DNA from 2 places in the Anoxybacillus sp. PDR2 genome. Region 2 is predicted to be linked to the other one. Evidence: a T-box and tRNA genes for the amino acid it is inferred to sense, from the RefSeq annotation. Region 2 holds a T-box; the other holds one or more tRNA genes.
What was found. The T-box of region 2 lies ahead of serS (serine--tRNA ligase). A T-box ahead of a tRNA ligase gene usually reads a tRNA of that ligase, here a tRNA-Ser.

Region 1: it has a tRNA-Ser gene. The T-box ahead of serS (serine--tRNA ligase) is inferred to sense a tRNA for this amino acid. The anticodon was not compared.

The regions. Positions count from the first base shown of each region.
Region 1 is NZ_CP047158.1:3,166,741-3,172,296, forward strand. It holds gene glgB (1,4-alpha-glucan branching enzyme) at 1-900, opposite strand, end outside; gene GRQ40_RS15200 (cation diffusion facilitator family transporter) at 1,612-2,586, shown strand; tRNA gene GRQ40_RS15205 (tRNA-Glu) at 2,970-3,041, opposite strand; tRNA gene GRQ40_RS15210 (tRNA-Ser) at 3,055-3,147, opposite strand; tRNA gene GRQ40_RS15215 (tRNA-Asn) at 3,150-3,224, opposite strand; tRNA gene GRQ40_RS15220 (tRNA-Ile) at 3,491-3,564, opposite strand; tRNA gene GRQ40_RS15225 (tRNA-Gly) at 3,572-3,642, opposite strand; tRNA gene GRQ40_RS15230 (tRNA-His) at 3,848-3,923, opposite strand; tRNA gene GRQ40_RS15235 (tRNA-Thr) at 3,943-4,015, opposite strand; tRNA gene GRQ40_RS15240 (tRNA-Phe) at 4,185-4,260, opposite strand; tRNA gene GRQ40_RS15245 (tRNA-Asp) at 4,273-4,348, opposite strand; tRNA gene GRQ40_RS15250 (tRNA-Met) at 4,361-4,437, opposite strand; tRNA gene GRQ40_RS15255 (tRNA-Val) at 4,475-4,550, opposite strand; tRNA gene GRQ40_RS15260 (tRNA-Glu) at 4,557-4,628, opposite strand; tRNA gene GRQ40_RS15265 (tRNA-Ser) at 4,643-4,733, opposite strand; tRNA gene GRQ40_RS15270 (tRNA-Asn) at 4,738-4,812, opposite strand; rRNA gene rrf (5S ribosomal RNA) at 4,975-5,091, opposite strand; rRNA gene GRQ40_RS15280 (23S ribosomal RNA) at 5,234-5,556, opposite strand, start outside.
Region 2 is NZ_CP047158.1:19,107-24,662, reverse strand. It holds gene serS (serine--tRNA ligase) at 1-966, opposite strand, end outside; T-box leader at 1,022-1,238, opposite strand; gene pdxT (pyridoxal 5'-phosphate synthase glutaminase subunit PdxT) at 1,296-1,874, opposite strand; gene pdxS (pyridoxal 5'-phosphate synthase lyase subunit PdxS) at 1,893-2,777, opposite strand; gene GRQ40_RS00090 (serine hydrolase) at 2,940-4,247, opposite strand; gene guaB (IMP dehydrogenase) at 4,648-5,556, opposite strand, start outside.

The DNA of each region.
Region 1 (5,556 bases), 640 kb from region 2:
AAATAATGCATTCGAGATGAGAAAGCTTCGAACCTCAGGCTTCCCTAGATCAAAATTGGCTGTTCCCCACACCGGATTCTCACGATCCTGTATATTGACATATTCATATGTTGGGGCTCCATCAAACATGTATAGGCCATGTGCATCTTTACAAAAATGACCAGGGACCCAGTCTAAAATCACTCCTATTCCAGCTTGATGGCACTGATCAATAAAAAACATGAAATCATGTGGAGTTCCATAGCGGCTTGTAGCGGAATAATATCCTGTTCCTTGATATCCCCATGAGCGATCGAGCGGATGCTCAATTAAGGGAAGCAGTTCAATGTGAGTAAACCCATTTTGCACTACATAAGGGATTAGTTCTTCTGCTAGCTCTTGATAGGAGTAAAAGCTTCCATCTTCCTTCTTTTTCCACGAACCTAAATGAACTTCATAAATGAATAACGGTTGATCGTAAGCTGGTTTGCGGCGTTTCTTTCGCTGCCACGCTTTATCATTCCAATGATATCCATCTAATGAATATACAATAGAGGCCGTACGAGGACGGAGTTCGGAATAAAATGCATATGGATCCGCTTTAAGGAGTACTTGCTCATTTTCCGTAAAAATTTCATATTTATATAAGTGTCCCTCTAAATTTTCAGGGATAAATATGGTCCATACGCCTTGATCGTTTATTTTGGTAAGTGGGTGATCTTTCCCGTTCCAGTTGTTAAAGCTCCCTACAAGTCGCACAGCACGCGCATGAGGAGCCCATACACTAAATCTTGTTCCAACCACCCCTTCATTTCTTACGATATGAGCGCCAAACATTTTATAGCTTTTATATAAGCTTCCTTCATGAAACAAATGAACCTCAAAATCTGTGGGATTTGTTGCTATCAACGAGCATCTCATCCTTTCACTATAATTTTTTTATTTTGCCAATATTTCATTACGATCCTAATTGCTCCATGTTAAATGAAAGATGAAGCAGTTTGTTTTTTCTTCTGAACCAACATCTTCTTTTTTCCATTGTCCAACGCCATACACTGCTTCACTTATTGGCTTATCCATTAGTATTTATTTAGATTCGACATTGATTTATAAATTCCTTGATAAAATGTGTTTATATTTTGTGACAATTCTCACCAGGAAATTTCATACAAAAAGAGGATGAAGGGATTCTCTTTTTCCCCTGCTTTTGCTTGTTCAATCATTGGATGTCCAAACAATATTATTTTTCAGGCTAAACCATTAGATTCGCGAACAATTTGTTGCTTTGCCACGCGTTTATGTGATGAAAGATAGGCTACAAACCTCTGTGCACACATTCGTCATATTCTTTTCTAGAGTCGCTTTGCTCAATCTTCAAGCTATATTTATTATGATTGACTGATAAACATTCCCTTATCTCGCGCAATTTCCAGCTATATGCCCTTTCTCTTATAGGATGGACACAATAAGGCATTTGCCACTCTCGGAGAACAAGCGGCTATATTATGAACAAAAGATTAAAATAAGAAGCTTTCAAAAATGGTACAAAGCTATGATTTGCAAATTGCTTGTTTACGGCATATAATTTATAATAAATATCTAATGATAATTATTCTAAAAAAGAGGTGTATTATGAGTTACTCTGACTATCATCACCTGCCTCATGTCAAAGAACAAAACAAATCAAAACGAACATTATGGATTACCCTTTCCCTAACGCTGTTTTTTGCCCTTGTTGAAGTCATTGGCGGAGTTTTATCTAATTCGCTTGCACTTCTTTCTGATTCAGCTCATATGGCCTCAGATGTGCTGGCGCTCATTTTGAGTATGGTTGCTCTGTATCTCGCATCGCGGCAGCCCAATAAAACATTTACGTTTGGATATTTGCGATTTGAGATTATTGCTTCCTTTTTAAACGGATTGGCACTTGCAATGATCGCTATTGGCATCTTTATCGAAGGAATTCGACGGTTCATTCATCCTGAGCCTGTTCATTTTCAGCTGATGCTTACAATTGCTACAATTGGGCTGATCGTTAATCTTATCTTAACAATCGTCCTTAGCAGAAGCACAAAAGAAGAGGAAAATTTAAATGTGAAAAGCGCTTTATGGCATTTTATCGGCGATCTTTTGAGTTCAATCGGAGTTATCGCTTCAGCTATTATCATCTATTTCACGGAATTTGCCTTAATAGATCCATTGATTAGTATGATTATAGGAGGAATTATTTTTACAGGAGGAGCAAAAATCATCCGCGAATCGTACTTTATTCTTATGGATTCTGTTCCATCGCAGTTTGATCTTGAGCAAATACGCTCTGACATTAGCGGTATTAAAGGGGTAGAAGATGTACATGACATGCACATTTGGGCGATTTCTTCCGACCATTATTCCTTAACTGCTCACGTATTTATCAATGAACACATTCAGCCATTCTGTGTTATTTTAGCCATTAATGAAATGCTGGAAAGGAAATATAGAATTAAACATTCCACGATTCAAATTGAACATGCTTACTTTCATGATCATGGAGAGTACGGAGAAAAATTTCTTCGCCAAAAAAACAAAGCACCAAAAAAGCCGAGTAGCCCTAACGAATCATTTTGAGTTTAGGGAATATGAACATGAGTAGAAAAATTATGCCGACCTTTCTGTTTTTATGGTCGGCCTTTCTTTGTATTTATTATTCATTTACATTTGACATTTTGTCAAGTTAAAAATTCGGAATAATCAAAAACAGAAATGCACAATATTATATAGATCAAGTTTTTTTATAAATTTTTCTTTCTAAATAATTGGAGGAACGAATATTTTTGAGGCGTATGATGTAACTTATTATGTTAACATAATAGAGTTATACCGTTTTTCCACGGTCGGTGATCGAGCATCATCTCTTCTCCCGTGTGTTTTGAAGATGACACTCGTTTTATCTTTAAATGATTTTATATAAAGTAAAAAACACTATGCTTTAGCACAGTGCTTTTTACTTATGACCCGTACGGGATTCGAACCCGTGTTACCGCCGTGAAAGGGCGGTGTCTTAACCACTTGACCAACGGGCCTTGCATTCAGCAGTGGCGGAGAAGGCGGGATTTGAACCCGCGCGCCGCAAAAACGCGACCTAACGGTTTAGCAAACCGTCCCCTTCAGCCACTTGGGTACTTCTCCAATGGCTCCGCAAGTAGGATTCGAACCTACGACCTACCGGTTAACAGCCGGTTGCTCTACCGCTGAGCTATTGCGGAATAGTGGATAAACACAAAAACTAACGAATCATTATTCGTATTTTTCTACTGCCTCTTCCTCTTCAAGACATTCGAAGAAGCACAATGCGTCGAGGCAACTCGCTGTTTGCTCAGAGGAGAAATGCTCGTCGCTGAGCGATTGCGGAATAGTAGATGAAAACAAAAGCTAACTGACCAATGTTATAGAAGAAATTCACAGAACACCTATAGATGGGCAACACATGTCACCAAACTTTATGCAAAGAAACGCTTTACAAAAAGAAAGATGGGCCTAAGTGGACTTGAACCACCGACCTCACGCTTATCAGGCGTGCGCTCTAACCAGCTGAGCTATAGGCCCGTATACAAGCGGGTGATGGGAATCGAACCCACGACATCAGCTTGGAAGGCTGAGGTTTTACCACTAAACTACACCCGCATAATTATCAAATTTTTTATTACAAATTTCTAGTATCCCGATATACCATGCCTCTTCCTCTACCAGTTCATTCTAAGATGCTTTGTGCGTCGAGGCAACTCGTCGCCTATTCAATGATGTATCGCTCGTGGCTGAGGTTTTACCATTAAACTACATCCGCGCAATTATCAAATCTTTTATCACAAATGTCTTGGGATAATATGTATGGGGCGACTAGTGGGAATCGAACCCACGAATGCCAGAGCCACAATCTGGTGCGTTAACCACTTCGCCATAGCCGCCATTACTTTAATAAATCGATGCCGGCTGCAGGACTTGAACCCGCAACCTACTGATTACAAGTCAGTTGCTCTACCAATTGAGCTAAGCCGGCTTTATCTATAGAACTAACCATAAAAGCACATGTTCTGTGCCTCTTCCTCTTCAAGACATTTCAAGATGTCCAATGCGTCGAGGCAACTCGCAGTCATTTCACCGATGCTCCGCTCGTCTCTACCAATTGAGCTAAGCCGGCATTCATAAGATGCGTTGGATAAAATAAATGGTGGCTCGGGACGGAATCGAACCGCCGACACAAGGATTTTCAGTCCTTTGCTCTACCGACTGAGCTACCGAGCCATACATATTTTATGGCGGTCCCGACGGGACTCGAACCCGCGATCTCCTGCGTGACAGGCAGGCATGTTAACCACTACACTACGGGACCAACCGTTTTATTTGGTTGCGGGGGCAGGATTTGAACCTGCGACCTTCGGGTTATGAGCCCGACGAGCTACCAGGCTGCTCCACCCCGCGATGACAAAATTATATTTTTTTCAATCAATATTATGTATGGTGGAGGATGACGGGATCGAACCGCCGACCCCTTGCTTGTAAGGCAAGTGCTCTCCCAGCTGAGCTAATCCTCCTAAAAGTGACCCGTACGGGATTCGAACCCGTGTTACCGCCGTGAAAGGGCGGTGTCTTAACCACTTGACCAACGGGCCATTACATGAAATAGTGGCGGAGAGCAAGGGATTCGAACCCTTGAGACGCTGTTAACGTCTACACGATTTCCAATCGTGCTCCTTCGACCACTCGGACAGCTCTCCAAAATGGCTCCGCAAGTAGGATTCGAACCTACGACCTACCGGTTAACAGCCGGTTGCTCTACCGCTGAGCTATTGCGGAATAGTGGATAAACACAAAAACTAACGAATCATTATTCGTATTTTTCTACTGCCTCTTCCTCTTCAAGACATTCGAAGAAGCACAATGCGTCGAGGCAACTCGCTGTTTGCTCAGAGAGGAAATGCTCGTCGCTGAGCTATTGCGGAATATGTTTAATATAAAGCCTAGCAACGTCCTACTCTTGCAGGGGCGTTAGCCCCAACTACCATCGGCGCTGGAGAGCTTAACTTCCGTGTTCGGGATGGGAACGGGTGTGACCTCTCCGCCATCATCACTAGGCTTATTATTTCAAACAGACAAGTATTATTATAACGAGCATTTCGCCCATGTCAAGAACTTTTTGTTCTTTCAAAACTAGATAACAGATCAGAGAAGAAAGGATAGGCGGTGCTTTTCTTGATGTCTTGCTCCCCTTTTCGTATTGGTTAAGTCCTCGATCGATTAGTATCCGTCAGCTACACGTGTCGCCACGCTTCCACCTCGGACCTATCTACCTCGTCATCTTCGAGGGATCTTACTTGCTTATGCAATGGGAAATCTCATCTTGAGGGGGGCTTCACGCTTAGATGCTTTCAGCGCTTATCCCTTCCGCACATAGCTACCCAGCAGTGCCCTTGGCAGGACAACTGGTACACCAGCGGTGCGTCCATCCCGGTCCTCTCGTACTAAGGACAGCTCCTCTCAAATTTCCTGCGCCCGCGACGGATAGGGACCGAACTGTCTCACGACGTTCTGAACCCAGCT
Region 2 (5,556 bases):
CATGCTCATCACACGATAAGGCAGTTCTAGCAACTGAAGCACCTTCTCAGCATGGCTCGTTAATTTTTCTAGCTCCGCATAAGAGTCCTCAGGCTTCACAAATTTCACAAGCTCCACTTTGTTAAATTGATGCTGGCGAATTAGTCCTCTTGTATCGCGGCCAGCTGAACCGGCCTCTGAACGGAAGCATGCACTATATGCCACATAGTTGAGCGGCAAGTCTTCTGCTGATAAAATTTCGTCGCGGTGCAGATTAGTCACAGGCACTTCTGCCGTAGGAATTAAAAAATAATCCTCGCTTTCAATTCGAAACGCATCCTCTTCAAATTTGGGCAATTGACCTGTTCCTGTCATGCTAGAACGATTTACAATATATGGAGGGAGCACTTCTTCATATCCATGCTCTTCTACATGCAGATCAAGCATGAAACTAATAAGCGCTCGCTCTAACCGAGCACCTAATCCTTTATAAAATACAAATCGGCTTCCTGTCACTTTCGCTGCACGCTCAAAATCCAAAATGCCAAGCTGATCAGCAATTTCCCAATGTGGCTTCGCTTCAAATGAAAACGCACGAGGTTCTCCCCATTTGCGGATTTCCACATTATCCTCTTCAGATTCCCCGATCGGCACAGATTCATGTGGAATATTCGGAATCGAAAGCAATAACATCTCTAACGTCTCTTCGACTTGTCGCAATTCATGATCCAACACTTTAATGCGATCGCCAACTTCACGCATTTCAGTGATCAAATGATCAGCATCCTGCTTTTCCCGCTTTAAAATAGCGATTTGTTGAGATACCTCGTTCCGTTTACTTTTTAGCTCCTCTGCTTTAGCAATGAGCTCCCTCCGCTTCTGATCAAGCTCTTCAAAACGAGTAAAATCCGTTAAATCTTCACCACGATGTTTCAGCTTTTCTTTCACTTCCGCTAAATTCGTGCGCAAAAATTTCAAATCTAACATCTCTTGTTCCTCCTTTTTTATTCCTAAAATAAAAAACTCTCGTCCCCTTATTAAACCAAGGGACGAGAGTAACCCGCGTTGCCACCCTAATTGAAGACAAAATGTCTTCCACTCAAATTGGTAACGGCTTGACACCGGAAATGCTTACTTGCGTTCAAGCGTTCGGCATTTCGCTCAAGGATGGATTCACAAGCGTTTCCCATCGGTTCGCACCACCCACCGATTCTCTGAAGAGAAACATTCCTGCTACTATTTCCTTTCATCACTTTAACGCTCATTCACTTTTAATAAAAATAATGTACTACAAGGTTCGGCAAGATGCAATGGTTTTATTCCATCGATTCTTTAACCATATTTATAAAATACTGTGTCATTCGATGATCTTCTGTTAATTCTGGATGGAAAGAGCATCCTAAAAATTGTCCCTGTCTCGCAGCGACTATTCGTCCCTCGTGCTTTGCTAAAATTTCTACCTCTTCTCCAACTTCAACAATATGTGGTGCACGAATAAAGACACCAACAAAATCATCAGCGACTCCAGTAATTGACAGTTCCGCTTCAAAGCTTTCCCGCTGACGGCCAAATGAATTCCGTTCAACAGTAATATCCATTAAACCAAGATGTGGTTCATCATATCCAACAATACGTTTAGCTAACATAATCAAGCCTGCGCACGTTCCAAAGATGGGTTTACCTTGTGCAGCAAACTCCTTTAACGGCATTATAAAACCGTATTGATCCATTAGCCGACGCATCGTCGTACTCTCGCCACCTGGAATAATAAGACCATCGATTTCTTGAACCTGCTCCATTTTTTTGATGACAGCCGCTTCAGCTCCACACGATTCAATCGACTGAACGTGCTCTCGGACAGCTCCTTGCAAACCTAAAACACCAATTTTTATCATCTTAACCTTCTCCCTTGATTACCAGCCGCGTTCTTGCATGCGTTGTTCAGGTAATAACGACGAAATATCGATTCCTCTCATCGCCCCGCCTAACCCTTTAGAAAGATGAGCAATTAGTTCATAGTCTTCGTAATGAGTCGTTGCTTCAACAATCGCACGCGCATATTTCTCCGGATTCTCTGATTTGAAAATACCAGACCCTACAAATACGCCATCTGCTCCTAAGTACATCATTAAAGCAGCATCCGCAGGAGTCGCTACTCCACCCGCTGCGAAATTAACTACAGGTAACCGGCCTAATCGTTTAATCTCAAGCAGCACTTCAAACGGAGCGCCGAGATTTTTTGCTTCTGTCATCAACTCATCTTCACTCATGCTCACAACTTTACGCACTTGAGCATTCACTTTGCGCATATGGCGGACAGCTTCAACAATATTTCCTGTTCCCGGCTCTCCTTTTGTCCGCAGCATCGATGCGCCTTCAGCAATCCGACGAGCTGCCTCCCCTAAATCTCGACATCCGCACACAAATGGTACGGTAAATTGGCGTTTATCAATATGGAATTCTTCATCAGCAGGAGTCAAAACTTCACTTTCATCAATATAGTCTACCCCTAACGCTTCAAGAACTCTTGCCTCCACATAATGACCAATACGCGCTTTCGCCATTACCGGAATGGAAACAGCTTTCATTACTTCTTCCACTACAGTTGGATCTGCCATACGAGCAACACCGCCTGCAGCCCGGATATCAGCTGGCACGCGCTCCAATGCCATAACCGCTACAGCTCCAGCAGCTTCTGCGATTTTTGCTTGTTCAGCATTTACCACATCCATAATAACGCCGCCTTTTTGCATTTCCGCCATTCCGCGTTTGACACGCTCTGTACCTGTAATAGCCACTTGTGATTCCTCCTAATAACCTCATGTAGTCGTATTTTTTCATGAAAAAAGAAAGAAAAGCGATAAGAAATAATTTAATTACATTTTCTTATTTTACCTCAATTTTTTTAAAAATCACAATAAAAAAAGTAAAAAGCTCCTCCTGCTTGAGGAGGAAGCTTTTTACAACCAGCCTTTGACCGTCTTTGTCACACTTGTCCAAATATCGCTGAATAAACCGCCGATTCCTCTCATCATCAATACAAATCCATTTGCTTTTTCCACGCTTTGTTTAGCTACAACATCTACCTGTACGGCACTTTTCCCATTTGGTGTCAAATAATCATCATCATTAGCTCCCGTATACCGCACCGTCATGTATCCAACTTTTTCGCCTTTTTTGATCGGTGCTGTTAACTCTCCATCTTTATTGAGCTTTTTCTTGTCAAACACATATACTGGCTTATAGTTTTTGTCTTCCCCATTTTTTATGACAAGAGAAAGGGTTTTTTTCGTGACAACAGCTACTGATTTTTCCTTTCCCTTCGTTACAGGCAGAGTAGCGTCACCTTTTTGTTGATACCCTGCTGGATAAAGTTCTTTTAATGAATAGTTGCTGAACGCATAATCCAATAGCTTTCTCGTTTGCTCGAATCGAGCATTAATGGTCGATTTGCCATTGCTTTTTGCATTCATAACAACCGTAATAAAGCGAACACCGTTTTTCTCCGCCGTTCCTGTAAAGCAGTAGCCAGCAAAATCTGTATATCCTGTTTTCAATCCGTCTACTCCCTCATAGCCATAAACAAGACCTGGCAGCATCCAGTTCCAATTGTCCATTTTAATTTGGTCGTCTGTGCCTTCTCTAAATGTTTTTTTCGTTATGCTCGAGGTTTCTAACACTTCAGGATACTCTTTAAGTAAATGGTAAGCTAACGTAGCAACAGCACGAGCTGACATAACATTTTCTTCGCTTGCTTCTGTTCCTTGTGGATGAAATCCTTGTAAATCTTGATTGCTTAGTCCTGTCGCATTGACAAATTTATAACCTTGTAACCCCAGTTTTTTCGCTTTTTCATTCATCATTCTGACGAAGTTTTCCTCTGAACCGCCTACAATTTCAGCGATAGCAACTGCAGCGGCATTAGCAGAATAGATCGCCATTGCCTCATAAAGCTCACGAACGGTATACTTTCCATCTTTTCTTAGTGGAACATTAGATAGATCGCGATCTTGTGACAGACGGTATACATAATCACTTGGTGTATATTCTTGATCCCATTTCACACGTTTTTGTTTCACTGCTTCTAATAACAAATATTCTGTCATCATTTTTGTCATACTTGCGATTCCAAGAACGGTATCAATATTCTTTTGGTACAAAATTCTTCCTGATCCTGCATCAACAAGTATCGCCGCATCCGCTTCAATATTTATCGGATCCTGTGCGGCCTCCACTTTTTTATTCAATGGAAAAACCGTTGCTAGCAGGAACACTAAAACTAATCCTATTATTATACTTTTCTTTCTTTTCACTTTTACACCCTCCTTACACAAACGTTATTGTAACATACTCCTATACAAAAAAATAGACGGAGGAACCTTCCTCCGCTTCAAGCGATCGAAATGCAACTTGGCATGCTAACATTTTCGCTTCTTCTTCGACTAAGCGACTATTTGATTTCGACAGTCAGGTGGCCGAACAACAACGTCTTCCAGATAAATGCATTTGTTGCTCGTCTCTCTGTCACACTTTGGCGTGACGAAGGCAAGTCTATGACTTGCCTCTGACAGTCAAAAAATGGAGCGGCTTCTTTCCAATCGCGCTATAACTTTCATATAAAGCTTGTACACTGAAAAAACTACTAATGTTACATCAACAGGCAAATCATTATGAAATGGAATAGTTTGGAGCTTCTTTTGTGATTTGTACATCATGCGGATGGCTTTCCCGCAATCCTGCACCTGTCATGCGAATAAATTGTGACTTCTCGCGCAATTCTTCTAGATTTTTTGTTCCACAATAGCCCATTCCGGATCTTAAACCACCGACAAGTTGATAAATCGTATCGGCAAGCGGTCCTTTATAAGGCACACGGCCTTCGATTCCTTCCGGAACAAATTTTTTATTATCTTCTTGGAAGTAGCGGTCCTTACTTCCTTTTTCCATCGCTGAAACAGATCCCATTCCACGGTACACTTTAAAACGACGGCCTTGATAAATTTCGGTTTCTCCAGGGCTTTCTGTTACCCCAGCTAAAAGGCTTCCAAGCATTACGGCATGAGCGCCAGCTGCTAGAGCCTTCACAATATCGCCTGAATACTTAATTCCGCCATCTGCAATAATTGGAACACCGTATTTGCGCGCCTCTGTCGCACAATCATAAATAGCTGTGATTTGTGGCACTCCTACACCAGCAACAACGCGCGTCGTACAGATCGAACCTGGTCCAATTCCCACTTTGATAATATTAGCCCCAGCCTCAATTAAATCTCTTGTCGCTTCTGCCGTAGCCACATTTCCTGCAATAATATTTAGCTTCGGATACTGTTCGCGGATTTTTCGTACTGTATCAAGAACACCTTTTGAATGGCCGTGAGCCGTATCTACAACAATTACGTCCACATTGGCCTCAACTAATTTTTTTACACGAATCATTGTATCAGCTGTTACCCCAACAGCAGCACCAACTAATAAACGGCCTTTTTCGTCCTTTGCTGAGTTCGGAAACTCAATCACCTTTTCAATGTCTTTAATCGTGATTAATCCTTTCAAAACGCCATTTTCGTCAACAAGAGG